Regions from separate parts of the Acidovorax sp. LjRoot74 genome, predicted to be linked through region 2. Evidence: predicted binding sites of a transcription regulator. Region 2 holds the regulator's gene; the other holds the start of a gene.

Region 1 (14,765 bases), 950 kb from region 2:
GCACTCAGCAGCGTGTTGGGCACGTCCACCGCGCCGCGCAGCACCAGTGGCAGGGTGCTGGTGAAGGCCATGGGCTGCAGCGCTGCCGTGGCCGGGGGGTTGCCGGTGCGCGGGTTCAGCTCGGCTACCAGCCGGTTCAAGAAGCCCGAGCGGTAGTCGCGCCGCCCGCCCACGGGCTGGCCCAGTTCCATGCTGTCCTGCGTATCGAAGTGGCTGCGCGAGAGGTCGTCGGTGCCCGCAAACGGCACAAAGGCCAGCTGGCGCTGCTGGTACAGCGGCAGCATCGAATCGGCCAGCGCGGGGTGCAGGCCCCAGTCTGGTGTGAGCGGCAGTGCGCCACCGTCCTGCCCGGGGCGGGCAATGGCGATGTTGGGCCGCGTCTCGTAGTAGTAGCTGCTGGCCGTGGGCACGAGCAGGCTGGCGCAGTCATAGCCGCCACGCAGAAAAACGAGTAGAAAACGCGCGTCCAGCGCGCCGAGGGCGGCCATCGCGCTCGCACTGTTAACGCCCAGCGCGCTGGCGCCCAGGGCTTGAAGAAGGTGTCTGCGTTGCATGGTGATTCTTCTAGCCGTGCATGAACTCGGGGGACGCGAGGAACAGCAGGTTCCATTCGCGCGGTGAGGTGGCCTGCGCCAGCGCATTGCGCGTGGCGGCCGACCAGGTGGGCTGCAGGGCGCGCACATAGGCACTCTGCGCCAGCGGCGGGGGCGTGCGCTGCGCTGCGGACTGCTCGGCCATCCTCATCTCCTTCTCGCGCGGGGTGGACAGGGGCGCGGAGGCCACCCCGGCCCCGATGGCGCGGGCGATCTCGAAGCGGGTGGACATCTGCCCTGAGCCTGCCCACGCCGCCGCATCCAGCGGGTAGCCGTCGGGCGTGGCGCGGCCATACAGGGGCTCGGCCAGGCGCTGCAGCCAGCCAAGCGCGGGCTCGGCGCCGGGCAGCACGGCGTCGCCATGGGCCAGGCGCAGGCCGGCCAGCACGTAGTGCACCGGGTCGCGAAAACGCTGGCCCAGCGACGCGTGAAATTCGGGTGTGTTGAACAGCGCCTCCAGCACGGCGGCGATGTCGCCATCGCTGCGCTCGAACGTGCGAGTGAGCGTTTGCAGCAGCGCAGGCGGCGGCTGGTCGCCCACCAGGAACAGCGCGAGCTTGCGCGTGATGAAGCGCGCCGTGGCTGGGGCACGGGCCAGGCGGTCTAGCGCTTCGTCCACCTCGGCCAGGCCCTCGGCGCGCAGCGGCTGGCCCAGCAGCGTCTTGGGCTCCCAGTCATGCCGCTGGGGGTTGAACTCGAACAGGCCCTCGCGCACGTAGTGGCGGCGCAGCGCGGGTTTCATGCGCGGGGGCTCGTCGTCCGGCGGCCGCAGCGATACGCCCACGCCGGTCAGCACACGCGCCAGCTCCTGCACGTCCTGCTGGCTGTAGCCGCCGTCCACACCCAGGGTGTGCAGCTCCATCAGTTCGCGCGCGTAGTTTTCGTTGATGCGGCCCGCTGCGTTGCGGGCGTTGTCCAGGTAGTGCAGCATGGCCGGATGGCGCACCGTGGCACCCAGCAGGTCGCGAAAGCGGCCCAGTGCGTGGGGGCGGATGGCGCGCTCTTCATAGTCGCCCACCAGCGCGCGCAAGGGGCCTTTGCCTGCAAACACGTTGAAGTGGTTCATCCAGAACCAGGTCATCTTCTCGCGCAGCTGGGTGGGGGAATACAGCGCGCGCAGCACAAAACGCTCGGCCGCCTCTTGCTGCAGCGCGCGCATGTCCTGCTGCCAGGCCTTGAGTGCGGCCTTGCGGCCCTCTTCGGTGGGTTGGGCCTTGGCGGCCTGTTGCTGCGCCTCCATGCGCGCGGCCAGCTCGGGCAAGGGCGTGCGGGTGATGGCCATGGCGTCGATCTGTGCCTGCGCTGCGCTCGGCAGCGTGGTGGGCGGCGGGCGCAGCTGGGCGGTCAGATAGGCCGCAGCCCCCTGCGGCGGCAGCGCCTGCGTGCCCTGGGCGATGTTGCCCCAGGTCACGCGGTCCAGCAGGCGGGCCAGGGTGGCCTCGTCGGCCTGGGCCCAGGGGGCGGCGCCTGCCGGGGCGGCGGCACGGGCCAGGCCCAGAGGGGCGGTGGCGGCCATGCCCAGCAGGCCTAGGCCTGCGAGCACGGTGCGGCGCTGTAGATGGCTGGAGGGCGGAGCGAAGGGTGCGTTCATGGGCGCGCTTGTGGGGCAGGCAGTGGGCGCATGGTGCGCCGCCCCCACGCGGCGTGCAAGCCTGCCGCGCGGGTTTTACCTGCGCGACACAAATGCCCCAGAGCTTGTTTACACGGGCTGTCGCGCCGCCGCTGAACTGCTCAGCTGCTCAGCTGCTGGCCGGCGCAGCTTCCTCGAAGCGGTCCACCGTGCGCAGCGTCTTGAAGGCCCACATCCAGCCCCCCACCACGCCCAGCGTGCACAGGCCGCCCACCACGGCGGCAGGCACCACACCCAGCCAGGCGGCGCTGGTGCCCGCGCGGAACTCGCCCAGCTCGTTGGACGAGCCGATGAACAGCATGTTCACCGCGTTCACCCGCCCGCGCATGGTGTCGGGCGTGGAGAACTGCACCAGCGCCCCCCGGATGTACACGCTCACCATGTCGGCCGCGCCCGCCACCATCAGTGCCGCAAACGACAGCCAGAACCAGTGCGACAGCGCAAACACCAGGTTGGCCACGCCAAACACCGCTACGGCGATGAACATGGTGCGCCCCACATGGCGGTTGAAGGGCCGCATGCTCAGGTACAGCCCGGCACCCACCTCACCCACCGCCATGGCGCTGCGCAGCGCGCCCAGGCCCGCCGGGCCCACGTGCAGCACCTCTTGTGCATAGATGGGCAGCAGGGCCACCACGCCGCCCAGCAACACGGCGAACAGGTCCAGCGAGATGGTGCCCAGGATGATGGGCCGCGAGCGGATGAAGCCGATGCCCGCGCCAAAACGCTGCCACATCGTGCCCTGCGTGGGGCCGGGCGCGGTGCCGTGCGCCACCGGAACCCGCAGCACCAGCGCCACCCCCAGTGCAAAGCAGGCGCAGCAAATGGCATAGGTCAGCTCGCCGCCGCCCAGCGCATACAGCAGCCCGCCCAGCAGGGGCCCGCCAATGCTTGCCACGCGCATCAGCATGCTGTTGGCGGCCATGGCCTGCGCCAGATGCCCGCGCGGCACGATCTGCGGCAGCAGGCTTTGCATGGCCGGGCCCGAGAAAGCCCGCGAGCAGCCGTAGAGCACCAGCACCGCATAAATGCCCGCCACGCCGCTGGCGCCGTGGCCCGACAGCCACCACAGCAACGCGCTGCACACCCCGCCCACCGCCCAGGCCAGCGCCAGGATGCGCTTGCGCGCAAACCGGTCGATCAAATCGCCCGCTGGCAGCAGCAGGCACAACATGGGCAGAAACTGCGCCAGCCCCACATAGGCCAGCGCCAGCGGCTCGCGCGTGAGGTCGTACACCTGCCAGGCCACGACCACAGCCTGCACCTGGGTGGCCACCACAGCCACCACGCGGGCGATCAGAAAAGCAACAAAACCGGAATGGCGGTAGACGTTGGCGGGCTCGGCATCGGGCGCCGCAAGAGGGGATGGGGGAGCGGTCATGGCAACAGGGACGGTTGGCGCGGGGCTGAGAGCGGCTTCTTTGAATAGGCTCTTAAGGCGCCGCCGGGCCAAGGGGAGAGAAAGACCCCACGATGCTAACGGCCATGCCCCTGGCGTGCTGGCGGCTGGGGGAAAGACCCGCAGAAATCGCTATTCAGGTTTTGCCGGAGCCCGTCGATAAGGAGAAAGAGAAGCGGGTTTCCGGGCTCCGGCGCTCTGGCGTGGGGGCGCGGGAGCTGTGTATTTATCCACCACTCACCAGGGGTTCACGGGGCAGGCCATGGGGTTGACGATCAACACCAACGTAATGTCGCTCAATGCGCAGCGCCGGCTTGGCAATGCGCAGAGCGACATGGCCACGACCGTGCAGCGCCTGTCCTCGGGCCTGCGCATCAACAGCGCCAAGGACGATGCGGCCGGCCTGGCGATCTCCGAGCGGTTCACTTCGCAGATCCGGGGGCTCAACCAGGCGGCGCGCAATGCCAACGACGGCCTGTCGCTCATGCAGACGGCCGAGGGAGCGCTGCAAAGCGTCACCGCCAGCCTGCAGCGCATCCGCGAGCTTGCCGTGCAGGCTGCCAACGACACCAACAGCGCGTCCGACCGCCAGGCCATCCAGGCCGAGGTCACGCGGCTGGCGCAAGAGATCGACCGCACCGGGCGTACCACGCAGTTCAACGGCATGGACGTGTTCGACCGCTCCGATGCCAGCGTGGTGGGCGACGAGAACCTGCTGGCCGTGTTCGATGGCATGACCAGTGCGGGCAGCTGGCTGGAGAGCAGCGAGAACCTCATCCGCACCTACTTCGGCATCCAGGCCGACGGCGCGGCGCTGGACATCCGCTACACCGGCTTCACCGACAACGCAGGCGGTGTGGCGGCCTATGTGCAGGTCACCGGTTTTGATGGGCAGGGGCGGGGCAACAACCTGGTGCTGCAGGTGGACATGGCCGACTTCGTTCCGCCCAACATGCCCAACGGCGGGACCGCGCCGTTCTACAACGACCGCGTCATTGCGCACGAAATGGTGCACGCCGTGATGGCGCGCGCCACCAATTGGCAGGACATCACCACCAACCACCTGTGGTTTGCCGAAGGCGCGGCCGAGTTCGTCCACGGTGCCGACGAGCGCGTGCGTGGGGATGTGACCAATCTGGGCGTGGCAGCCGTGGTGGCGGCCATTGGCGGGCCCACCAACACCAGCGAGTTCTATTCGGCCAGCTACTCGGCTGTGCGCTACATGCACGACCGCATCAAGGCGGCGGGTGGCACGGGCATCAAGGACGTGCTCAGCTACATGAGCAACAACCCCGGCGCCACGCTGGACGCGGCCATTGCCGCTGCCTCGGCAGGGGCCTTCACCAACGGGGCTGATGTACAGGCGCAATTCGCGCTCAACGGCGCTGCCTTCATCGGTACCTTCAGCCTGAACAACGCCGACACCGGTGCCATTGGCGGCGCCGATGTGGATGGCGGCATGGTGCGCGACGCCAAGGCTGCGCTGCCCAACCAGGGCAGCCGTTCGGGCAAGGATGCGCTGCAGGGCTTCACCGAGACCTACGAAAACATCGCGTCGTCCAGCGGCGCCATCAGCACCAAGGTCTTCCAGGTGGGCGCCAACGCCAACCAGACCATGGAAACCCGCGTGGGCGCGGTTGGCCTCGGTGCCATGGGGCTGCGCAACACGCTGGACGTGACCACCTCGGCCGCGCAGACCATCGTGTCGGTGGACCGCGCGCTCGACTACGTGAACAGCCAGCGCGCCGTCATCGGTGCCCAGTCGTCGCGGCTGGAGTCGGCCATTTCCAACCTGCAGATCGGCAGCGAGAACCTCTCGGCCAGCCGGGGGCGCATCACCGACACCGACTTTGCGGTGGAGACCGCCACCCTCGCGCGCCAGCAGATCCTGCAACAGGCGGGCAATGCCATGGTGGTGCAGGCCAACCAGATGCCCCAGGGCGTGTTGGCCCTGCTGCGCACCTGACCCATCCCTCTCCAGCCCCGTTCAGCGCTGGCTGCGCCGGTGCCGGTAGTCCCACGGCGCCAGCGGCCGCTTTTGCGACCACAGGCCGGCACCGTTGCTGCGCGCCTTTGACTGCAAAGCTGCCAGCTCCGGACGTGATTCGGCATACGGCGTGTACACCCAGGCCAGGCCCGCGCGCACCTGGGCCGTGGCCACGTCGGCGCTGCCGCAGCGCACATGGGCCACCGTGCGGCCGTAGTTGTCTTCATCCACCGGCTGCAGCGTGGCGCGCTGCCTGAAGCACAGCCGTGCCAGGTTCTGCCGCGACTTCTGGCCAAACGCCTGGCGTGACTCGGGCGCATCGATGGCGGCAATGCGCACCTTGACCTGCTGGTAGGCGCCAGGCACGCCGCAGCGGGCGGTGAGGGTGTCGCCGTCGCTGATGGCGACGACCTGGCAGAGCAGGGAAGCGAGGGGCACGGGAGGGGAAGGAGTGGTGCGGGCGCTGCCAGGCCTGTGGCCTGGAAGGTTGCCGTTCTTTACAAGTCTTTTTGGCCGTCTGCGCGCAATGGGAGAGCGCTGATAGCTATCAATAGTGTAGCTGCTGCAGGCCTCTCTTCATGCCGAACTGGGGCGCAGGCGCTGCGTTGCGCGGGGCTGCCGGTTTTTTGTGCAGCGCGCTGAAACCACGCACTGGCGCCGTTTCTCGGGGTTGTTCTGCGGGTTATCCACAACTTGCTGCACATGCGGCGGGTATAACTTGCCGGATGATGGCTGGCACGGCGATAAACCCCGTTCAAACCCCGGCCAAACCTTGGTCATATGGCTGCCGAAGGGCGGGCCGCTCCCTAAAATCGATGGAACCGCGCACGGCCTGTGCCGTCAGAGCAGCCTGTTGCGCCGCATGAAGAAAACCAGACATGACACCAAACTCCCCGACGGATTGCCCCTTGCCCCACGCCACTCCGGTGGCCCACGTGCCAGGCCGGGCCCTGCTGCGGGCGCTGGCAATGGCCGTGGCGGGCGGTGCATCGGCCCTGCTGCTGGCGGGTTGTGTGGGCACCACCGCCAAGACCTTCGAGGTGCAGGAAAACTTTGGCTCCGTGGCCACCTACTCGCGCCTGTTCGACGCCACGCCTGTCCAGACCTGCGAGGCATCGCGCCGCGCACTGCTGAGCCAGGGCTATGTGATCTCTACCCAGCAGGCCGAGCTGATCGAAGGCAAAAAAAGCTTTCAGCCCGAGGCCGAGTCGCACCTGCAGATGGTGGTGCGTGTGGTGTGTGTGCCCGAGGCCAATGACGGCAAGGTGAGCCTGGGCTTTGTGACCGCGCTGCAGGACACCTACGCCCTGCGCAAGACCAACAACTCGGCCAGCGTGGGCGTGGGCGCCATCGGCTCGGTGTCGCTGCCGTTCTCTTCCAGCAGCGAATCGCTGGTCAAGGTGGGCAGTGAGACCATCTCCAAAGACACCTTCTACGAAAGTTTCTTCGACCTGGTCAAGCGCTACCTCATCATCGACCAGGCCCAGGCCAGCGGAGGCTGAGGCGGGGACTTGAGGGCCCCGACGCAGGCAGTACAAGCGGTACGACAAGGCGGAACAACGACGCCAGGGGATTTTTGTTAGTCGCTCTCAGGGCGCGGCACCGCGTAGCGCAGCTCCGCAAACAGGCCGCCCAGCGTGGTCACCGACGTCAGGCGCAGCGCCGGTTGGGCGATCCGGCGCGGCAACAGCGGCGTGCCTGCGCCCAGCGTTACCGGGGCGATCTGCACGATCAGCTCGTCGAGCAGGCCCGCGTCGTAAAACTGCCCTACCAGCTCACCCCCGCCCACAATCCACACATTGCACCCCGCTGCCGCCTGCACCATGGCCTGGTGCACCGGCCGCACATCGCCGCGCACAAAGCGCACATCGGCGCCCGCAATGCCCCGCAGAGTGCGCGAGCTGAATACCCATGTGGGTTGCGCGTAAGGCCACGGCTGTCCCGCGTCGATGGCGTGTTTCAGCATCCATTCATAGGTGTGCGACCCCATGGCCAGCGCGCCCACATCGCGGATGAAGGCGGGGTAGCTGGAGCCTTCGATCTCGCCAAACTGCAGCAGCCAGCCCAGGTCGTGGTCGGGCGTGGCGATGAAGCCATCGAGGCTGGCTGCGCCGTAGAACTGGGTGGAGGTCATGGGATGAATGCTGGGGGTGGGGTCTGCGTTGTGGGTGCCGACACCATAGTGCGAGGCTGCTGACAACGTGTTGGCAGCAAGGTCCTACGCTTTCCCGTGCTGCGATGCCGAACATTCGCACTCGGCGAGAAGTGGAGATTCGACACGGCGTTTTTACTGAAAATACCGCGTGGATATCGCTGCACCTGACCACTTCCTCTCGGTGAGGCTGCTTACAGTCGCGCCCTGGGCTTGATCTCTGGCTTTGGAGATGCGAATGGCGGCAGAACAGATGATCGAACGACTTTCCCGAATGAAAAGAAATGGTGCTGGGGGTGATTCATGAATGATGTTTTTGATTTCTTGATCAAGCGTCAGATGGCGTTCTTCTTCCTGGCGGTATTGGGGGCCGCAGGTCTGTTCTATTACTTCGCCACGATTGAAGGTTTGGGGCACTACCGAACATCTCTCTTGTCTGGTGTGGTCATGGCCGTCGTTCTGGCTGTTGTGATCACCGTCAGGGTGTTGATCTATTTTTTATCCAGATTTTCCAGTGGAGATACTGGTGAAAATCGGGCGAGGAAGTTTGACGGTTCAGCTTCCGCACGGGTTGATTTCACTATTTTTTTGTTGGAATTTTTTGGCCTGCATGCCATCGCCTTTGGCTTTACCTTGGGATTTTTATCGCTGTCTTTTTTCATTCTGAAGAGATGACAGTGCTCAGCTAAAAAGCGCGTGACTGCATGCTGGGTTCAGACCTGAATGCAGATGCGCCTCGGTGAGTCAAGCAGTGCATTCGAGTTTGGCGAAGTGTTCATCGCCTGGGATTTTTTAGCCGACGGGCTCCCAGCAGACTGACGCGAATCCTCGCAGCAGTCATTTGTCGATTGCTTGGACGGTGCAGGACTCCCAAGAAACATTGAGGTCTTGACGTGCCGCACCACATAGCCATGACTGAGGACTACCCCGCCGGCCTACGCCCTGCCGCCGCCTGCACCGTGGCCCGGTGCACCGGCCGCACATCGCCGCGCTGGGTGCGCGAGCTGAACACCCAGGTCGGCTGCGCGTAGGGCCACGGTTGCCCGGCGTCGACGGCGTGTTTCCGCATCCACTTGTAGGTGCGCGCGCCCATGGCCAGCGCGCCCACCTCGCGGCTCTCCTGTACGGTTTGCCCTGTGTCACGGCATCCGCACCGTCTCCGCCAGGTGCCCATACACCGCCGCAATGCGCCGCAGGTGGCGCGACTCGGGGTGCGTCAGCAGCCACAGCTCGGTCTCGCAGTCGGCCAGCGACCCGGTGAGCGGGCGCAGGTCGCTGCGGGCCTGCGCCAGAAAGATCGGCAGCACGCCGACGCCCATGCCCAGCGCCACCAGCTCCATCACCGTGAGCAGGCTGTTCACGCGGTAGGTGGGTTGCGCCTTGGGAAAACGCTTCTTGCGCCAGCGCACCGAGGGGTGGTCGGGCAGGGCGTCGTCCGGGGCGATCCAGGCGGCGTGGCCCGCCTCCACGTCGGACAGGGCCAGCGGGCTGGCTGCGGCGGTGTAGAGCGCTGCGCGGACCATGCCCAGCTGCCGGCCCACCAGGTGCTGCGGCGGGCGCTTGGTGGCACGCACGGCGATGTCGGTGTCACGCCGCGTGAGGCTCACCAGCTCGTTGCCCGCGTGCAACTCGTACGCCAGGGCCGGGTGCTGGGGCTGCAGCTGCTGCAGGGCCGGGGCGATGAGGCCGTGCAGGATGGTGTCGGTGGTGGAGATGCGCACCGTGCCCGTGATCTGCTCTGGCTGGGCCTGCGCTGCGGTGCGCGCGGCTTCCAGCGCGGCCTCCACACGCTCGGCCTGTTCGGCCAGTGCCTGGGCTAGTTCCGAGGCGCGGTAGCCCGCTCGCGAGCGCTCGAACAGCGGCTGGCCCAGCCCGCGCTCGATGCGCTGGATGGCGCGGAACACGGTGGATGCATCCACCCCCAGCCGCTCGCCCGCCGCCGCCAGTGTGCCGGTGCGCACCATGGCCAGCAGCACTTCCAGCTCGGCAGCGCCCAGACGATATTGCGTTGGTGCAATGGTTGATTTCATGGCTGCGGATTTTGTTTGCGTAGGTGCAAGCATAGATTCTGTGTGCCGCCCGGTGCCCGCCTGTGGTCTCCGGGGGCGACCTTCACCTTGCACACCCAAGAAAGCACTTTGCCATCATGAAGCTCTACCACGCCCCTGGCGCCTGCTCGCTCGCCGTCCACATTGCCCTGCGTGAGGTGGGCGCCTCTTTCGACCTGGTCAAGGTCGATCTGGCCCGCCACACCACCGAAACCGGCACCAACTACCTCGACATCTCGCCGCGTGGCTATGTGCCCCTGCTGGAGCTGGACGACCACTCGCGCCACACCGAAGCCGCAGCCTTGCTGCAGTACGTGGCCGACCTGGATCCGGCACAGGCCCTCATCGGCCAGCCTGGCTCGCGCGAACGCCTGGCGGTGCTGGAGTGGCTCACCTTCGTCAGCACCGAGCTGCACAAGGGCTTCAGCCCCTGGCTGTGGCACAAGGAGACGGCAGACTCCACGCGCCAGGCTGTGCGGGCCAAACTGGCCGTGCGGTTTGCCGAGATGGATGCCGTGCTGTCGCGCAGCGACTTCCTGGCGGGCCGTTACAGCGTGGCCGATGCCTATGGCTTCACCATCGTCAACTGGTCGAACCTGCTGGGCATCCCGCTCACCGCCTACCCGCACCTGCAGGCCTGGATGGCGCGCGTGGCAGCCCGCCCGCAGGTGCAGGTCGCACTGCGCGCCGAGGGGCTGTTGTCGTGACCGGGGCCGCACCCGCGCTCACGCTGGTCTCGCACGCACTGTGCCCCTACGTGCAGCGCGTGGCCATCGTGCTGCACGAAAAGGGCCTGGCGTTCGAGCGCCGCACCATCGACCTGGCGAACAAGCCCGACTGGTTCCTGGCCCTCTCGCCCCTGGGCAAGACACCCGTGCTGCAGGTGCGCGGCCAGAGCCTGTTCGAGTCGGCCGTGATCTGCGAATACCTGGACGATGTGGCCATGCCCGCGCTGCACCCGCAAGACCCGCTGCAGCGCGCACGCCACCGGGCCTGGATGGAGTTTGGCTCTGCGTTGCTGGGCACCATCGGCGCGTTCTACTCCGCGCCCGACGAGGCCACCCTGCAGGGCCGCGCGCAGGAGCTGCGCAGCCGTTTTGTGCAGATCGAACACGCGCTGGTGCAACGCAGCGGCCCCGGCCCCTATTTCGCGGGGGCAGACTTTGGCATGGTGGACGCAGTGTTTGGCCCCGTGTTCCGGTACTTCGATGTGATCGATGACCTGCCGGGCGTGGACGACCTGGGCCTGTGGCAGGGGCTGCCGCAGGTGGCGCACTGGCGCACCGCATTGGCCGCCCGCACCTCGGTCCAGCAGGCCGTGGGGCCGGACTACGCCGACGGCTTGCGTGGGTTCTTGCGCGCGCGGGGCTCGGCGCTGTCGCGGCGCATGGGGGCGCTGGCGGCGTAGCTGCCTGCATCGGCGTCGGCCCAGGTGCCGGGCGCCAGGCCGTCGAGCGTGTGGGGGCCGATGACTGCGCGGATCAGCCGCAGTGTGGGGTGCCCGACGGCGGCCGTCATGCGGCGCACCTGGCGGTTGCGGCCCTCGCGGATGATGAGTTCGATCCACGCCGTGGGGATGTTTTTGCGTTCGCGGATGGGCGGGTTGCGCTCCCACACGGCGGGCGCGGGTTCCAGCAGCCGTGCGCGGGCGGGCAGGGTGGGACCGTCGTTCAGCACCACGCCGCTGCGCAGCGCGGCCAGCGCGGCTTCATCCGGTATGCCTTCCACCTGCACCCAGTAGGTTTTCTCCATCTTGAAGCGCGGGTCGGCAATGTGGGCTTGCAGCGGGCCGCTGTTGGTCAGCAGCAGCAGGCCTTCGCTGTCGGCGTCCAGGCGCCCGGCCACGTACACGCCGGGCAGGTCGATGTAGTCCTTCAGCCCCTGCCACTTGCCCTCGGCCGTGAACTGGCTGAGCACGCCATAGGGTTTGTTGAAGCGGATCAGGCGGGGTGGGGCAGGGCGGGTCATGGGAGGCGTGGGGCAGGTAGGGCTGGTCGTGCCGCCAGGGCGGGCACCGGGGCCGTGCGGTGCAGATTGGGTAAATGCAGTGGGTAGTTTAGGTGTAAGAGGGGCTCAAGGTGCTTGCCAAATATTCATATCACGCTATTGAATGGATAGCACTTCGGCATGCGAGGTGTGCTTCATGGAACGCGCTGGTTTTGCCTCATAGATGCGAGGTGTGCGTCCTCCATGTCCTCGGCGGTTGAACCCTTGTCGGGCCTTCAGCGCAGCGGGATCACGGAGCGACAGTCCCGGGAAAACCCTCTATAGATGATGATGTACTCGTCATACCATCACACCAGAAAGATGGCCCGATCCGCAGGCCATCTCCGGTGACTCAGGGGGGCGGCATTCAGCCGCACTCTTGCCAACGATGGAGAGATACATGACCGCAAAGATTGCGCTGTTTGGCGCAGGGGGGAAGATGGGGGTTCGCCTGTCGCAGAACTTGAAGGGCTCGCCCTATGAGGTGCGCCACGTCGAGCCAAGCGCCGTGGGTCAGGAGCGCTTGCGCACCGAGGTGGGTGTTGAATGCGTGCCCATGGCGCAGGCGCTGGATGGCGTGGATGTGGTGATCCTTGCCGTGCCGGATACGCTGATTGGCCGGTTGGCTGCCGACATGGCGCCGCAGCTCAAGCCGGGCACGATGGTGATGACGCTGGATGCGGCGGCGCCTTTTGCCGGGCATCTGCCGGATCGGGCCGATCTGGTGTATTTCGTGGCGCACCCTTGTCACCCTTCGATCTTCCACCCCCGGGCGCACCAGGCAGGTTCGCCCGACTACTTTGGCGGAGTGGCCGCGCCGCAGTCGGTCGTGAGCGCGCTGATGCAGGGGCCCGAGTCGGCTTTTGATCTGGGTGAGTCGATTGCCAAAACCATCTATCAGCCGATTGAGCGCTCGTACCGCGTGACGGTGGAGCAGATGGCGATGCTGGAGCCCGGCCTTTCAGAAACTGTTTGCGCCACCTTGCTCGATGTGATGCGGGAGGCCATGGACGAAGTGATCGCCCGGGGCGTGCCTGCCGATGCGGCCCGCGATTTCCTGCTGGGCCACATGACCATCCTGAGCGCGGTGATCTTCAAGCAGATTCCCGGCCAGTTCTCCGATGCCTGCAACAAGGCCATCGTCCATGGCAAGCCCCGCCTCATGCGGGATGACTGGAAAAACGTGTTCGACAAGGACGAGATTGCGGAAAGCATCCGTCGCATTACCTGATTGCCTGGGCACCGCGCGCGCATCTTTCCCGGGGCTTCCGCAAAAAGCAGTGTGCAAAGCCGCCCGCCTTGGTGGTGCGTGCTGGCCTGGGTTGTGTTGCGCCCCCGTCATGTTTGAAAAAACCACCACACAGGAGACAAAACGATGAACAAAACTTTTCGCCGTTCGATGACCAAGGCCGCCGCCTTGATGGCTTGCCTGTTTCTGCACGCAGGCGCGCAAGCGCAGACTGTGCTCAAGATTGGCTACTCCAACGCCCTCAACTCGCACTACGGTATGGGGGCTGTGGCGTTTTGTGATGCCGTGGACGCGGGGACCCAGGGTCGCTACAAGTGCCAGCAGTTTCCCAACAATTCGCTCGGTGGTGAGCGCGAGATGATCGAAGCCGTTCAGCTGGGCACCCAGGATGCAGCCAACGTGTCCACGGGCGCCCTTGGAAACTTTGTGCCCGAGGTGAAGATCGTCGATATTCCTTTCCTGTTCCGCGACTACGACCATGCCCGCAAGGTGATGGACGGCCCTATCGGGCAGGAGCTGTTGTCCAAGATGACGGCCAAAGGCATCGTCGGGCTGGCGTGGACCGAGAACGGCTTTCGCCACATGACCAACAGCAAGCGCGCGATCCACAGTGCAGAAGATGCGCGTGGTCTGAAGATGCGCACCATGGAAAACAAGGTGCACATGGAGGGCTACAAGACCTTCGGCATCATGCCCACGCCGATGGCCTGGCCCGAAGTTTTCACCGCGCTGCAACAAGGGACCGTGGATGGACAGGAAAACCCCATCCCCGTGATCCTTTCTGCCAAGCTGTCCCAGGTCCAAAAGTACCTGTCTCTGACCAAGCATGTGTACTCGCCAGCGGTGCTGGTGCTCTCTCCTGCGATCTGGGGCAAGCTGTCCGAGGCCGACAAGCAGGTGTTCACTGCGGCCGCGCGCAAGGCCGCCGCCGTCCAGCGCAAAAAGGTCAATGATGACGAAGCCAACGGCATCGCTGAGCTGCGCAAGGACGGCATGCAGATTGACGAAAACGTCAATGGCGACAGCTTCCGCAAAGCTGTGGCGCCCGCTTATACGGCCTATGCCCGGGAGTTCGGTGCAGAGCGCATTGCCAGCATCCAGGCCGTGAAGTAGTTCACCCGGACTGCTGCGTTCTTCGTCAGCGGGGGCCGCACCCCTGGGTGCGCACTCTCCGCTTCCTTGGTTCTTGTTCAGGGTGGTCCGTCAGGGCCGGGCCATTCCACGCGCCGATGGCGGCCGTGGCGTGCCTGCAGCCCCTGGGTCCACCGTTCCCATCCATGAAAAATCTCATACTCCGCCTTGACCGTGGCTTGACCAGCCTGAGCATGGCTGTTGCATGTGGCTTGCTCGCCATCGTCTCGTGCCTGGGGCTGTGGCAGGTGATCGCCCGGTTTTTGTTCCAGCAGCCCTCTTCCTGGACGGAAGAAGCCATGCGGCGGTTGTTGATCTGGATGGTGGCGCTGGGCATTGTGGCGGCGTTCCGTCAAGGTGCCCTGGTCTCGGTGGACCTGATGCTGCGTGTCTCGAAGGGCGCATGGCGCAAGGTGGTGCGCGGGACTATCACCACGGTCAACCTCCTGTTTCTCGTTGTGCTGGCGTGGTTTGGGCTGGACCTGGTGCAGCGCGTGCGTTTCCAGACATTTGCCAGCATGGATCTGTCGATGGGCTGGGCATACGCCGCGTTGCCTGTGGGCGCGCTGCTTGCCATGCTGGCTGTGGTG
Region 2 (14,765 bases):
CCTGGCCATCAACCCCGGCGGCATCACCACGCCGCTCATCGGCACGCCCACCACCGACCCAGCCTTTGGCCTGCCAGCACACTGGATCGACGACCGGCAGAAGGAAGCCGCACAAATGGCGGGTTTTACGGTCGTTGATTCCGAAACCGTGATGGCCACCCATTTGTCACACTTGATGCAAGTGCAGGCAGCCAAGCTCCTCAGTCGCACGGAAACGCAGCAACTGGTGGAACACGTGGCCAAGCTGGCTCCGAAGCTCATCGAAGAAGTGGTCCCGAAAATGGTCTCCATCGCAACGTTCCAGAAAGTCCTCCAGCTGCTGCTGGAGGAGTCTGTGCACATCCGCGATATCCGCACCATCATCGAGACGCTGGCCGAACATGCCGGTGCGGTCTCCGACCCGGTCGAGCTGGCCCGCCGCGTGCGCATTGCGCTGTCGCCCGCCATCGTCCAGCAAATCTACGGCCCCACACGCGAACTCAACGTCATCGCCATCGAACCCGGGCTGGAGCGCCTTCTGGTGCAGGCCCTGGGCAACACGGCAGGCCCTGCGCTCGACCCCGGCGTGGCCGACATCCTCACGCAGAAGGCGGCCGAAGTGGCCCTCAAGCAGGAAGAGATGGGCCTGCCCGCCTGCCTGCTGGTTCCCGACCAGATCCGCAATGCCATCTCCCGCCTGGTGCGCCGCGTGGCGCCCCGCCTGCAGGTGCTTGCGCACAGTGAAATTCCAGAGACCCACACCATCCGTATTGGGCCGATCCTTAAAGGTGCATCATGAACATCAAACGCTTTACCGCCCCCACCTCCCGGGAGGCTCTGGCCAAGGCGCGCATGGCCTTTGGCGACGGCACACTGATCCTGTCCAACCGCCCGACCGCCAATGGCGTCGAAGTGGTGGCCACGGCCGAAGACACGCTCTCCGCCCTGGACGGCGGTGGTAGTGCAGGCAATACCTCCAGTGCGCCGCTGCTGGCCCCCAGCAGCCCCCGCAACGCGCAACCTGCTCGCGCCAGCAGCCTGGCCAGCCAGGCAGCATTGGCAGGCCTGGGCCGCAACCCGGTGGAAGAAGACACCGAACAGCTGGCGATGAGCACGCTGTCCTTCCAGGACTACGTGCGCGAACGCATGCTGCGCCGCCGCCACGAAGCCCTGCATGGCGCTGCGGAAGCACCGACGCTGTCGGAGCGCAGCCGCGACCAGGAGCCAGAACGCGAACGTGACCGCGAGCGCATGCCCGCCCCGGCGGCTGCCGTGGCGCGCCACAACCCGCTGCGCACCATCCCCATGGACATCCCGCCAGAGCCGCCCCGCCGTCGGCAGGAAGCGGCCAGCGCCCACCTGATCCAGTCGAACAACCAGCAGAGCCTGATGAACGAACTGCACTCCATGAAGGAGTTGATCGAAGACCGTTTCAACACGCTGGCCTGGCTGGGTCAGGCGCGCCAGAACCCGATCCAGTCCAACCTCATGCTCAAGATGATCCGCGCGGGCTACTCGCCTTCGCTGGCGCGCGCCGTGCTGGAGCGCATGCCCGAAGAGCTGTCGGCCGCCGAGTCGGTGCGCTGGCTGATGGAGGTGCTGGAGCGCAACCTCAAGACCGACCAGGCCGAGCCCCCGCTGTACGAACAGGGCGGCATCTTTGCCATGGTGGGCTCCACCGGCGTGGGCAAGACCACCACCACCGCCAAGCTGGCCGCCATGTGCGCGCGCATCCACGGCCCCGGCAGCGTGGGCCTGATCACGCTCGATACCTACCGCGTGGGCGCGCATGAGCAGCTGCGCACCTATGGCCGCATGCTGGGCATCGTGGCCCACCTGGCGCACGACCGCGCCGCGCTGCAAGACCTGCTGGGCCTGCTGTCGGGCAAGAAGATGGTGCTCATTGACACCACCGGCGTCGCCCCGCGCGACCCGCGCAAGCGCGACATGCTGGACGTGCTGGACCTGCCCCATGTGAACCGCCTGCTGGTGCTCAACGCCGGCTGCCATGGCGATACGCTGGACGATGTGCTCACCGCCTTCAAGACCGACGGCTCGCAGCAGGCCATCCTGTCCAAGGTGGACGAGGCCGTGAAGCTGGGGCCCGCGATCGACGCGCTGATCCGCCACCAGATGGTGCTGCGCGGCGTGACCAATGGCCAGCGTGTGCCCGAAGACTGGGAGCGTGCCAACGCCCAACAGCTCATCAGCACCTCGATGCGCGCCCCGGCCAAGTCGGCGTTCGACCCCAAGGCCACCGACCTGAACTTCTTCTTCTCGCACTCGCCCGACACCATCACCGAGGGGGGACTCGTCGATGCTTGATCTGGGCTTTCACCAGGCCGCCGGGCTGCACAGCTTCACACCCCAGGCCGAGCTGCGGATGCTGGCCGTGGCCAGCCAAGGCAACACCGGCAGCGGCCTGGAAACACTTTGGCAGATCTGCGCCAGCCTGCAGCGGCTGGGCTACCCCGTGGTGGTGCTGGACGGCACGGCCTACGAGACCGACGACAGCCCAGGCCTGCTCCACCTGCTGCAACACGCTTCATGGAACGACGGCGCCCACCTGAACCTGGGGGCCACGGCATCCTCGCTTGCCGTGATCCCGGCGGCCAAGGGCTTGCAGCACCTCAGCCGCACAGCGGGTGATAGCACGCGTTCTCCCATGGAGGGCTTGCTGCCCTACTTCCGAACCTACGGCCTGATGGTGATCCACGCCCCCGCCGCCACCCTGGGGCCCCTGCTGACCCACACCGCCACGGTGCCGCTGGTGGTCATGGGCGGCGGTGCGGCGGGTGTGATGAACAGCTACAAGAGCCTCAAGCAGATCGCCCTGCACACCGGACTGCCCTGCATGGTGGCCGCTTTGCTGCACAGCAACACGGCGGCAGAGCGCCGCAAGGCCCAGTCACAGCTGATGACGCTGCAGGCCTGCGCGGAGCGCCACCTGGGCGGGCCCGTGCGGACCACCACCATCGCCACCCAGAGCCCCCAGGAGCTTCAGCGCCTGGCCTTGCAACTGCTGGAAAATGCGGGCACCATGAACGGATCGCTGACTGCGCTACCCACCAGCAACCTGACTGGCATGCCTGCGCATTTTGTCCGGAGCCATTGATCTGATTTGTCCGGAGAAGTTGATCTGATGTACACCGCCAAAGGCCAGCTCGATCGTGATGCGCTGATCCGCCAGCATGTCCCGCTGGTCCGGAGAATTGCGCACCACATGATCGCCAAGCTGCCGCCCAATGTCGAACTGGATGATCTGATCCAGGTCGGCATGATGGGCCTGGCCGAAGCACTTTCGCGCTACGAAGTCGCCCAGGGCGTGCAGTTCGAGACCTTTGCCACCCAGCGCATCCGGGGCGCAATGCTCGACGAACTGCGCGAGGGCGACTGGATGAGCCGCAGCTCGCGCAAGAGCCAGAAAGACATCGAGCACGCGGTGCACCGGCTGGAGCAGAAGCTGGGCCGCAGCCCGCTCGAATCAGAAATCGCCAGCGAAATGGGCATGAGCCTGCCCGACTACCAGAACCTGCTGGGCAAGGTCCGGGGCACCCAGTTGGTGTACCTGGAAGACATGACCCATGGCAACGACGATGACGACGGGTTTCTGGACCGTCATGCCGCCGATGCCGATGCCGACCCGGTCGAGTTGCTGCGCGACCAGCGGCTCAAGATGTCACTGGTCAACGCCATCAAGAGCCTGCCCGAACGCGAGCAGCACATCATGGGCATGTACTACGAGCACGACATGAATCTCAAGGAGATCGCGGCGGTGCTTGGCGTAACGGAATCCCGGGTGTGCCAGTTGCACAGCCAGTCCATCGCCCGCCTGCGCGCCAAGATGCGCGCGCATTGATACCCCGCACGGCCGCCCCACAACGCCCCGTGCACCTGCCAGGGCAGCGCTGGAGCGGAGCATCACAGCCCAGTCAGCCCGCAGAACGGTAGATACGCGCCACGCCTGGCTTGGCTGCGCGCGTTGACAGCCCGTCTCCATAGGTCGATGCGGCATTGGAGGGTGGCAACAGGCCCGCTACCTGGCGGTCCGTCACCCCAGACAGGCGTGCCAAGTTCTCGCGCTGCACCACCAGCATGTCGCCGATGGCCGCCACCCGCTTCTGCGCCGCCGCAGGCAAAGGCAGCCCCTGCGCAGCGGATTGCTCCAGCACCCGCGCAAACTGGGCCGCTGCGTCACGCAGGGCCACACTGTGTTGTTCCAGGGAGGAGGGATCTGCCGCGAGAAGAGCGGCGGAGACTTTATCGATCAGCTGTTCGACAGCCGAGAGGGATTCTTCCAGCGACATGGCGCATTGTGCGATGGATCGCACCAGCCTGCCAAGTGGGGCTCAACCCCGCGAACGGGTCAGGATCTCCTGGGCGTTGGACAACATCTTGTCGGCGATGGCCTCGGCATCGACGGAGAACGACCCTTTTTCAATGGCCGCGCGGACGGCCTTGACCTTGCCCGCATCAAAATCCCCTGCCACGCGGGAGGCGGGGTTCAGGCTTTGGGCGGCGATGGAGACCGTGACGGGCACACCGGCGGTGGACGCAGCGGCCAGGGCGTCTTTGGTTGCTCCTTCAGCAGCGCTGGCAGGACTTTTGGCTTGCTTGGCAAGCCCCGTCTGCGCCAATGCGCCCGGGAGTTCCGGTTTTTGACCTATCTTCATCGCTCTCTCCACCACCCCGCATGATGTGGGGCACAGTAGCAATGTTTTCGACCCGTTTGGCCCGGACTTTAGCCATTTATCACCGAGGCGTCATTAAAGAGTGACGTCCACCGTCCCACCTTCATTGACAATTCCGCTAACTATTCGACCATTATCCATGCGGATGCGCACAGTTTGCCCCACAGCACCTGCAGACAGCGCCTGACCTGCCGACGTGACTGCATAACCAAGCCCCTGGGCCACCACCTTCACCTGGGCCCCCGCGCGGAACAGCTGGGGGGCCCGCACCATGCTCTGGCGCAAGGCCTGGCCCGCCACCAACTGGCGCGCGGCCACCTGCCCCACCCAGTGATCCGGATTGGCCATCACCGGTGCGGTTTCGGCGGCCCAGTCCACCTCGGCCTCGGTGGCGTCGTTGGCAGTGAGGACCGCACCAGGCGCCACATTGCCGGTCAACACCCATGCCGGGCCAAACGCCTTGATAGTGACCGGCAGAAACACGTTCCAGGCGGTGGCGCCCTCCACACATCGCAGCCCCAGGCGGGTACGCCCCCACAGACGGGACCCGGCGGGCAGGTAGGGCTCCACGCGTGCGCAAGGCGCCAGCCGTAAACGCGAATCCAGTGAGCCAACGCTCACTTCCATGCGCAAGGGCAGACCGGTGGGTGCGCTGCGCGCCAGGGTGTCATCCAGCCAGCGCTGGGTCAGGGGCCCCAGGTCTGCCGGCGGATCCCCCGCCGCCTGGGCCTGCGCAGCACCGCCTGCGCCCAAGGCCCAGCCCCCCAGCATCACGAGGCACAGGGCCCACCAAGCCGCACCGGCACGGCGCCGCGCGGGGGCGCGAACAAATGCAGCGGAGCGGGACGACAAGAAACGGGGGCGGATGGACATGGGGCCTCCTGGGCATCGGGTGGCATTGCATGGCCGACCCACCGGGGGCAAGGGCCATTTCACACCAGGAACTATAGGCAGGCGACGCCCGCCCAAAACCCGGAACTGCCCATCCATTTCCACGCTCTTCGCGCTTTAGAAAGAAGCGGCGGTTTCCATAATCAGGCAACGCCAAAAAAGCCCCTGGGGCTGGCGACTTTGCAACCACGGTGTGAGGCAAACATGCTTGACAAGATGACCAACCAGCTGAGTTTTCACAGCAACGCCCTGGTGCTGCGTGCGGAACGCCAGCGCGCCATCGCCAGCAACATTGCCAACGCCGACACGCCCGGCTACGTAGCGCGCGACTTCAAGTTTGGAGATGCCCTGCGTGAAGCCACGGGCATCGGATCTTCTAGCTCGGGATCGGGCACGGGTTCGGGTTCGGGCGTGACCCGCCTGGCCGCCAGCGGATCGCATGGCACGGCGGGCACCACCGACCCGCGCCACATGCCTTTGCCCACCATGGCCACCACCGCCAGCATCGACCGACAGGGCGCGCTGGGCTATGCCGTGCAGACGCAGCCCAGCCTGGACAACAACTCTGTGGACCTGGACCGCGAACGCGCGAACTTCGTGGACAACTCCGTGCGGTACGAAGCCACGCTGCGCTTCATCAACGGCGGCGCCAAAACCATGCTCAGCGCCATCCAGGGCCAGTAAGCCAGCCGCGCAGCCCAGAAAGCGAGCCACACCATGTCCATGTTCTCCATCTTCAACGTCTCCGGCAGCGCCATCAGTGCGCAGTCGCAGCGGCTCAACGTGGTGGCCAGCAACCTGGCCAACGTCGATGCCGTGGCGGGCCCCGACGGCAAGGCGTACAAAGCGCGCCAGTTGGTGTTCCAGACCGCAACCATGGGCGCCGAAAGCGCCGCTGGCGTGCGCGTGAGCGGGATGAGCGAAAGCAATGTGCCCGGCCGCCGGGTGCACGACCCCAGCCACCCGTCGGCTGACGAGCAGGGCTATGTCACACATTCGAACGTGAACGCGGTGGAAGAGATGGTCAACATGATCTCGGCCTCGCGCTCTTACCAGAACAACGTCGAGGTCATGAACACGGCCAAGTCGCTGCTCCTCAAGACCCTGCAGATGGGTCAGTAATTCCAGGGAGACACCACCATGATTCTCGGCGCCACCAATGCCCCCACGGTCACGGATTCGACCAACACCAAGGCCAACGCCAACGACCCCGCCGCCGCGCAGGACCGATTCCTCAAGCTGCTGGTCGCGCAGCTGAACAACCAGGACCCGATGAACCCGCTGGACAACGCACAGATGACCTCGCAGATCGCGCAGATCAACACCGTGACCGGCATCCAGCAGCTCAATCAGACCATGCAGAGCATGGCCGAGCAGTTCAACTCGCTGCAGGTGATGCAGGGCACGGCACTCATCGGGCGCAACGTGATGACCGAGGGCTCCAGCCTCGCCGTGGCCGACAAGGCAGGCAAGGGCGGCTTCGAGCTGCCGTCGGCCGCCACCAACGTGAAGATCGAGGTCACCACCGCCGGTGGCCAGGTGGTGGACACCATCGACCTGGGCGCAAAGGCGGCGGGCCGCCACACCTTCGAGTGGGATGCAAGCAAGTACACCGGCTCCACCGACGCGCTGCAGTTCCGTGTCACGGCGGTCAACGGCTCCACCAAGCTGTCGAGCACGGCGCTGGCCCTGTCCAAAGTCACGGCCGCAGGCGCCGAAGACGGCCAGCTCAAGCTGACGCTGGCCAACGGCAAAACCATCAACTACAGCCAGATCAAGGCCCTGGTCTAACCCGGCCCGAACCCTTTCGCCCCCATCAGGAGAACACTATGAGTTTTCAGCAAGGCCTGTCGGGCTTGAATGCCGCCAGCAAAAACCTCGACGTCATCGGGCACAACATTGCCAACTCCAACACCGTCGGGTTCAAGGCCTCGCGGGCCGAGTTTGCCGAGATGGTGGCTTCCGCCATCGGCTCTGCAGGGGGCTCCAATGCAGGCATCGGCGTGGAAGTGGCCGCTGTGGCGCAGCAGTTCACTCAGGGCAACCTCACGATCACCGGCAACAGCCTGGACGTGGCCATCAACGGCAACGGTTTCTTCACGCTCACACTGCCCGATGGCACGCCTGCCTACACCCGCTCCGGCAACTTCAAGCTGGACAAGGAAGGCAACATGATCACCAACGACAACGCTTCGGTGATGGGCTACCCGGTGGATCCAGTCACCGGCCTGCGCACAGGCACAGACCCCATCCCCATGGTGTTCCCCACCGCTGAACCCATCCCTGCCAAGCAGACCACAAAAATCACTGCGGCTTTCAATCTGGACGCCCGCGCCACTGATGCAGCGGGAGACCCCGCGGCCACGCCCCCCATTCCGGCCACCCCCCGCGCCACCTACGGCACCTCGATCAATGTGTTCGACAGCCAGGGCGTGGCCAAACCGGTGAGCCTGTATTTCCAGAAGACTGCCACCGACAACACCTGGGACGTATACGACGCGCTGGACGACCCCACAGCCGTGCCGCCCGTGGTGGCCACGCCCATCGGCCAGATCACGTTTGACAACAACGGCGCCATCACCGGCCCGGTGGCCACACCGCCCGCCACAGGCTTCTCGCTGCCGCTCACCGTCAACCCGACACCGCCCAACCCCAACAACCTGCCCACCTACACGGTGGACGTGAGCCTGGACAAGGTGACGCAGTTCGGCACCAAGTTCGCCGTGTCCAACCTGAGCCAGGACGGCTACACCTCGGGCGAACTCACCGGCATCAACATCGAGAACAACGGGATGATCATGACCCGTTACTCCAACGGCGTGACCCGTGCCGAAGGCCAGCTCGCGCTGTCGAGCTTCCGCAACACGCAGGGCCTGGCCTCGGTGGGCAGCAACAACTGGGTGGCCACGTTCGAATCGGGCCAGCCCGTGGCGGGCACCGCCACCGATGGCAACTTCGGCTCGCTGCGCTCGGGGGCGCTGGAAGACTCCAACGTGGACCTCACGGCCGAGCTGGTCAACATGATGACCGCCCAGCGCGCCTACCAGGCCAACGCCCAGACCATCAAGACGCAAGACCAGGTGATGTCCACCCTGGTGAACCTGCGCTGATCTGCGCCTGAACCTTCACTGACCCCACCCTGGACCCCGGAGAGCCCCCATGGACCGCATCATCTACACCGCGATGACGGGCGCAAACGCTGCCGCCCACCGGCAGGCCGTGCTGTCCAACAACCTGGCCAACGCGTCCACGGGCGGGTTCCGCGCCGAGATGTCCACCTTCCGGTCCGTGCCGCTGCAGGGCGACGGCGCCAAGACCCGGGTGTTTGCGCTGGAGGCCACTTCGGGCTACGTCAACACCCCCGGCCCCGTGCAGCGCACAGGCCGCAACCTCGATGCGATGGCCGCAGGCAACGCCTGGTTCGCCGTGCAGGGCCTGGACGGCATCGAGGCCTACACCCGCGCGGGCAGCTTCGAGGTGTCGGCGGGCGGCCAGCTTCTCACCCCCACCGGGCTGCCGGTGCTGTCCGACGGCGGTGCGCCCATCGACGTGCCCCCGGGGGCCGAGGTTTCGCTGGGCTCTGACGGTACCATCACCGCCAAGACTGCTGGCCAGCCCGCGCAGGCGATTGGCCGCCTGAAGCTCGCCACCCCCACGGCCGAAGACCCGCTCAAGCGCGGCGACGACGGCCTGTTCCGCACCACGTCGGGCGACCCCATGCCCAACGATGCCAACGCCCGCATGCTGTCGGGTGCGCTGGAGGGTTCCAACGTGAACCCCGTGGAGAGCATGGTGGGGATGATTGCCGCAGCGCGCCAATTCGAGCAACAGATGCGCCTGCTGCAAACCGCCGAGACCAACGACAAGACCGCCAGCCAGTTGCTGAGCATGAACGGCTGAGGCGACGCCCCGCGCTGCCACGCCAAAAGGAAGCACCATGATCAACTCCCTCTGGATCGCCAAGACCGGCATGTCTGCCCAGCAGACCCAGCTCGACGTCATCTCGCACAACCTGGCCAACGTCTCCACCACCGGCTACAAGCGCAACAACGCGGTGTTCGAAGACCTGATCTACCAGAACCTGCGCCAGGTGGGCGCCAACACCACCGAGCAAAACCAGCTGCCCACCGGCCTGCACCTGGGCCTGGGCGTGCGCACCGTGGCCACCAGCCGCAACTTCGTGCAGGGCAGCCTGCAGGAGTCCAAAAACAACCTGGACGTGGCCATCAACGGCAACGGTTTCCTTGAAGTGACCATGCCCGACGGCACCATCGGCTACACGCGCGACGGCTCGTTCCAGGTCGATGCCCAGGGCCGCCTGGTCAACTCCAGCGGCCTGCCCGTGGCCAACGGCATCACCGTGCCCGCCAACGCCACCAGCGTGAGCATCAGCGCAGACGGTGTGGTGTCGGCCACCGTGCCAGGCAACACCCAGCCCCAGCCGCTGGGCAACCTCGCCATGTCCTCCTTCATCAACCCCGCAGGCCTGGAGCCCATCGGCCAGAACCTGTTCAAGGAATCGGCCGCCTCGGGCCAGCCCCAGCAGGGCACACCCGGCACCAACGGCCTGGGCATCCTGAAGCAGGGTTTTCTGGAAGCATCCAACGTGAACGTGGTGGAAGAACTGGTCACCATGATCCAGACCCAGCGCGCTTACGAGATGAATTCCAAGGCCATCCAGACCTCCGACCAGATGCTGGCCAAGCTGTCGCAGCTGTGATGGCCAGGAAGGACACCGCCATGAAGCACCTGATCGCATCCACCACCCTGGCCTTGCTGGCCACAGGCTGCGCCACCCTGTCGCCGCCGCCGCCCGTGGACATCCTGCCCACCACGCCGCCGCCCATTGCCACGACCACGCCGCGCACACCGCCGCCGGTCACTGGCAGCCTGTTCCACAACGCCAGCTACCGCCCCGCGTTCGAAGACCGCCGCGCGCGCATGGTGGGCGACAACGTGACGATCAATATCGTGGAGAACGTCACGGCCAGCCAGAAGTCCTCGTCCACGGTGGACCGCACTTCCGAAGCCAAGGCAGGCATCACCAACCTGCCCTTCGTGAAGAAGTCGCTCAGCGACGTCACCACGCTGGGCGCGGGCTCGGAAAACACCTTCTCTGGCAAGGGCGGCACCGAAAGCGCCAACACCTTCACCGGCTCCATCACCACCACGGTGGTGGACGTGTTGCCCAACGGCCACCTGGTCGTGACCGGCGAGAAGCAGATCGGCGTGAACCAGAACGTGGACGTGCTGCGCTTCTCGGGCACCATCGACCCGCGCGTGATGCAGCCGGGCAGCATCGTCAACTCCACCCAGGTTGCCAATGTGCGGGTCGAATCCCGGGGCCGAGGCGCCCAGAACGAAGCCCAGGTCATGGGCTGGATGAACCGGTTCTTCAATACCATCACGCCGTTCTAAGGTTTCACCCCCTGAGGCGCTGCGCGCCTTCCCCCTCTCTCCACGCGCTGCGCGCTAAGGGAGGGGGACGCCGCCAGCGCGGCGGAGCGGCCCTTGCGCGGCGGCCCGCGCTGGGGCCGCGCCAGTTTGACGGACACCGGGCTTTGGGACGGTGGTGACTGCAGTATCAGCCTGAGTTTATTGCTATATTATTTATAGCAATAAACGCTTACTGATAGCGCGGGGACGGCCATTCTTTCTCATATTTTCCGCAGCAGAACAGCCCTGGCACCTGCCCGGCGCGCTGTAGGCGCACCGACCGCTTTCCCCCGCCCCGAAACCCACGCAATAGACCGGTGAACCGGCTGCTTTTCGGGTTTTAGTTTCTGGCGGGGCCGCCCACAATCGGTGCCATGAAAGCCTTGTCCCACCTCCCCCTGCAGCGCATTGCGCGCGCACTGTGGCTGCTGCTGGCCCTGGTGGCGGCCTGCCTGGCCGGGCCCGCCCAGGCCCTGCGTATCAAGGAAGTGGCAGCCGTGCAAGGCGTGCGATCCAACCAGCTGACGGGCTATGGCCTGATCGTGGGCCTGGACGGCACGGGCGACCAGACCACGCAGATGCCCTACACCACGCAGGCCATGTCCAACTACCTGCAACAGATGGGCATCAGCCTGCCGCCTGGCTCGGCGAACCAGCTGCAGCTCAAGAACGTGGCGGCGGTGATCGTCACGGCCCAGTTGCCTGCCTTTGCCCAGCCCGGCCAGACGATCGACGTGAATGTGTCCTCCATGGGCAACGCCAAGTCGCTCAAGGGCGGCACGCTCATCGTCACCCCGCTGCGCGGCGCCGATGGCGAAATCTATGCGCTGGCCCAGGGCAATGTGGTGGTGGGCGGCGCAGGCGCATCCGCAGGTGGCAGCAAGGTGCAGATCAACCACCTGAGCGCAGGCCGCGTTCCGCAGGGCGCACAGGTCGAGCGCGCCGTGCCCACGCCACTCAATGAGGGCGACACCATCAGCCTGGGCCTGAACGCCTCGGACTTCCAGACCGCGCGCCGCGTGGTGCAGGCCATCAATGCCAAGCTGGGCAATGGCGTGGCCACCGCGCTGGACGGCCGCACCGTGCAGGTGCGTGCACCCATCGACCCCGGTGCCCGCGTGGGCTTCATCGCCGACCTGGAGGAACTGCAGCTCGACGCCATGACGCCCGCCGCCAAGGTGGTCATCAACGCCCGCACCGGCTCGGTGGTGCTGAACCAGGCGGTCACACTCGGCCCCTGCGCCATCGCGCACGGCAACCTGTCCATCACCATCAGTTCAACTCCCGTCATCAGCCAGCCCGCACCGTTCTCGCAGGGGCAGACGGTGGTGGAGCAAAAGAGCGACATCCGCATCAACCAGGAGCCGGGCAACATCATCCAGGTGCCCGCCTCGCCCCAGCTGGCCGACGTGGTCAAGGCGCTCAACGCGCTGGGCGCCACGCCGGGCGACCTGCTGGCCATCCTGCAGGCCATCAAGGCTGCCGGCGCGCTCAACGCCGAACTGGAAGTGATCTGACCCGGAGGCGCAACCATGGCCCTCACCCTGCCTTCATCCAACACCACCAGCAGCACCTCGAATGCGCTGGCGGTGGACATCCGCTCGCTCAATTCGCTCAAGTACGACGCGGGCACGGCCAACAACGCGCAGACCACGCGCGAGGTGGCCAAGCAGTTCGAGTCGCTCTTCATGCGCGAGCTGATCAAGAGCATGCGCGACGCCACGATGAAATCCGGCCTGATGGAAGGCGAGCAGGCCAACCTGGGCCAGGACATGCTGGACCAGCAACTGTCGGTGAACATGGCGGGCCAGCAGGGCGGTCTTTCTGAAGCCATTGCACGCCAGCTTTCGCGCCAGATGGGCGGTGCGGACACCACGTTCTCGGTGCCTTCCACCCTGAGCCTGCAGTCCTCCCTGCCCCGCGCCACGGCCCCGGCCGCCAGCGGCAGCACACCTGCCGAGGCGACCATCCAGGCGCCCAAAGGCCGCGACGGTTTTGTGCAGCACCTCTCCGGCACCGCCGAACGCGTGGCGCAAGAGAGCGGCATCCCCGCCAGCTTCATGCTGGGCCAGGCCGGGCACGAAACCGGCTGGGGCAAGAGCGAGATCAAGCACAAGGACGGCTCCAACTCGTTCAACCTGTTCGGCATCAAGGCGGGCAAGGGCTGGACGGGCAAGGTGGCCGAGATCACCACCACCGAATACATCAACGGCAAGGCCCAGAAGGTGACGGCGAAGTTCCGCGCCTACGACTCCTACGAAGATTCGTTCCGCGACTACGCCCGCCTCATCAAGGAAAGCCCGCGCTACGAGAAGGCCGAATCCGTCGCCCAGTCTGGCTCGGCCATGGCCTATGCCTCTGCGCTGCAAAAGGCGGGCTATGCCACCGACCCCGAATACGCCAAGAAGCTCAGCGGCGCTATTAACAGCGTGCTGCGTACACAACGCGCCCAGGCCTGAGAACGCGAGGTAAGCCATGAGTCTTCTCAACGTCGGCGCCCGCGCCCTGCTCGCCAACCAGGTGGCCCTGCAGACGGCGGGCCACAACATCGCCAATGTCAACACGCCCGGCTATTCGCGCCAGACCGTGGTGCTGCAAACCGTGCAGGGCCAGTTCACCGGCGGCGGCTACATCGGCCAGGGTGTGGATGTGCAAACCATCCTGCGCAACCAGAGCGAGCTGCTCACGCGCCAGTCGGCGGCGGCGGGCTCCACACAGGCCGCAGACATCGTGCGGGCCGAGCGCCTGCGCCAGCTGCAGGAGGTGTTCAGCGGCGGCACGGCCGGGCTGGGCGCCGCCATCAACGACATGATGAATGCGTTCACGGACGTCGTGAGCGCCCCGACAGACATCACGGCGCGCACAGTCGTGCTCACGCGCATTGACGAAACCGCCGCGCGCATGCGCACTGCTTCTGACCGCCTGAACGAACTTCAGTACACCGTCACCGAGCAATTGCAGAGCAGCGTCACGGCCATCAACGCACTGGCCAAGCAGATGGCCGGAATCAACGAGCAAATTGCACGCGCCAACGGCAACGGCCAGAGCCCCAACGACCTGCTGGACCAGCGCGACCAGATCATCCGCGACATCAACCAGTATGTGCAGACCACGCAGATCCCGGCCGACGATGGCACGGTAGGCCTGTTTGTGGCGGGTAGCCAGCCGCTGGTGCTGGGCACCACGGCCTCCAGCCTGTCCATCGACGATGCCACCCAGTTCCCCGCCAGCGGGCAGATCAAGCTGTTCTTCAACCGCACCGGGGCGCCCCCGGTGGAGATGGACGAAAACGTACTGGGTGGCGGCTCGGTCTCGGGCCTGCTGCGCTTCAACAACAACGACCTGACGGAAGGGCGCAACCTGCTCGGCCGCATGGCCATGGCCATCGGCATGACCATGAACGACCAGCAGAATCTGGGCCTCACGCTTGATGGCGTGCCTGGCAAGGACCTGTTTGCATTGCCCACCAGCATGCCGGGCTACACCAACGGCGCGGGCGTTGGCACCGTCTCGTTCACGGGGCCCACGCAGTTCGCAGCCTCGGACTACGAAATCCGCTTCACCACCGGCACGGCGGGACAGGTCGTGCGCCTGTCCGATGGCAAGGCCACCGCTTTCACCAGTGCCGCCAATCTGGCCACGTTGCAGATCGACGGGCTCAACTTCAACCTGACCACGCCCGGCAACCCCGGCGAGCGCATGTTGTTCAAGCCGTTCAGCACGGCGGCCAACAACATCCAGGCGCTGGTGTACTCGCCACGCGATCTG

The links. The regulator FliA, encoded in region 2, starts transcription of late flagellar genes. The targets are predictions, from matches to a motif close to CTAAAGTTTNNNNNNNNNNNGCCGNTA.
Positions count from the first base shown of each region.
Region 1: a site for FliA is predicted at 3,758-3,784, ahead of ACSQ3O_RS19300 (flagellinolysin). Genes of this name have one in related genera too.

Region 1 is NZ_CAXUTI020000001.1:4,031,879-4,046,643, reverse strand. It holds gene ACSQ3O_RS19315 (DUF1501 domain-containing protein) at 1-554, opposite strand, end outside; gene ACSQ3O_RS19310 (DUF1800 domain-containing protein) at 565-2,184, opposite strand; gene ACSQ3O_RS19305 (MFS transporter) at 2,333-3,604, opposite strand; gene ACSQ3O_RS19300 (flagellinolysin) at 3,885-5,588, shown strand; gene ACSQ3O_RS19295 (thermonuclease family protein) at 5,610-6,047, opposite strand; gene ACSQ3O_RS19290 (DUF2242 domain-containing protein) at 6,578-7,111, shown strand; gene ACSQ3O_RS19285 (dihydrofolate reductase family protein) at 7,189-7,743, opposite strand; gene ACSQ3O_RS19280 (hypothetical protein) at 8,065-8,436, shown strand; gene ACSQ3O_RS19275 (LysR family transcriptional regulator) at 8,901-9,791, opposite strand; gene gstA (glutathione transferase GstA) at 9,908-10,516, shown strand; gene ACSQ3O_RS19265 (glutathione S-transferase family protein) at 10,513-11,217, shown strand; gene ACSQ3O_RS19260 (pseudouridine synthase) at 11,139-11,777, opposite strand; gene ACSQ3O_RS19255 (phosphogluconate dehydrogenase C-terminal domain-containing protein) at 12,196-13,026, shown strand; gene ACSQ3O_RS19250 (TRAP transporter substrate-binding protein) at 13,171-14,157, shown strand; gene ACSQ3O_RS19245 (TRAP transporter small permease) at 14,370-14,765, shown strand, end outside.
Region 2 is NZ_CAXUTI020000001.1:4,986,052-5,000,816, forward strand. It holds gene flhA (flagellar biosynthesis protein FlhA) at 1-778, shown strand, start outside; gene flhF (flagellar biosynthesis protein FlhF) at 775-2,304, shown strand; gene ACSQ3O_RS23670 (hypothetical protein) at 2,297-3,094, shown strand; gene ACSQ3O_RS23675 (RNA polymerase sigma factor FliA) at 3,122-3,838, shown strand; gene ACSQ3O_RS23680 (hypothetical protein) at 3,912-4,310, opposite strand; gene flgM (flagellar biosynthesis anti-sigma factor FlgM) at 4,329-4,652, opposite strand; gene flgA (flagellar basal body P-ring formation chaperone FlgA) at 4,746-5,543, opposite strand; gene ACSQ3O_RS23695 (flagellar basal body rod protein FlgB) at 5,766-6,245, shown strand; gene flgC (flagellar basal body rod protein FlgC) at 6,279-6,683, shown strand; gene ACSQ3O_RS23705 (flagellar hook assembly protein FlgD) at 6,702-7,352, shown strand; gene flgE (flagellar hook protein FlgE) at 7,391-8,671, shown strand; gene flgF (flagellar basal-body rod protein FlgF) at 8,721-9,461, shown strand; gene flgG (flagellar basal-body rod protein FlgG) at 9,499-10,281, shown strand; gene ACSQ3O_RS23725 (flagellar basal body L-ring protein FlgH) at 10,302-10,979, shown strand; gene ACSQ3O_RS23730 (flagellar basal body P-ring protein FlgI) at 11,372-12,514, shown strand; gene flgJ (flagellar assembly peptidoglycan hydrolase FlgJ) at 12,530-13,456, shown strand; gene flgK (flagellar hook-associated protein FlgK) at 13,473-14,765, shown strand, end outside.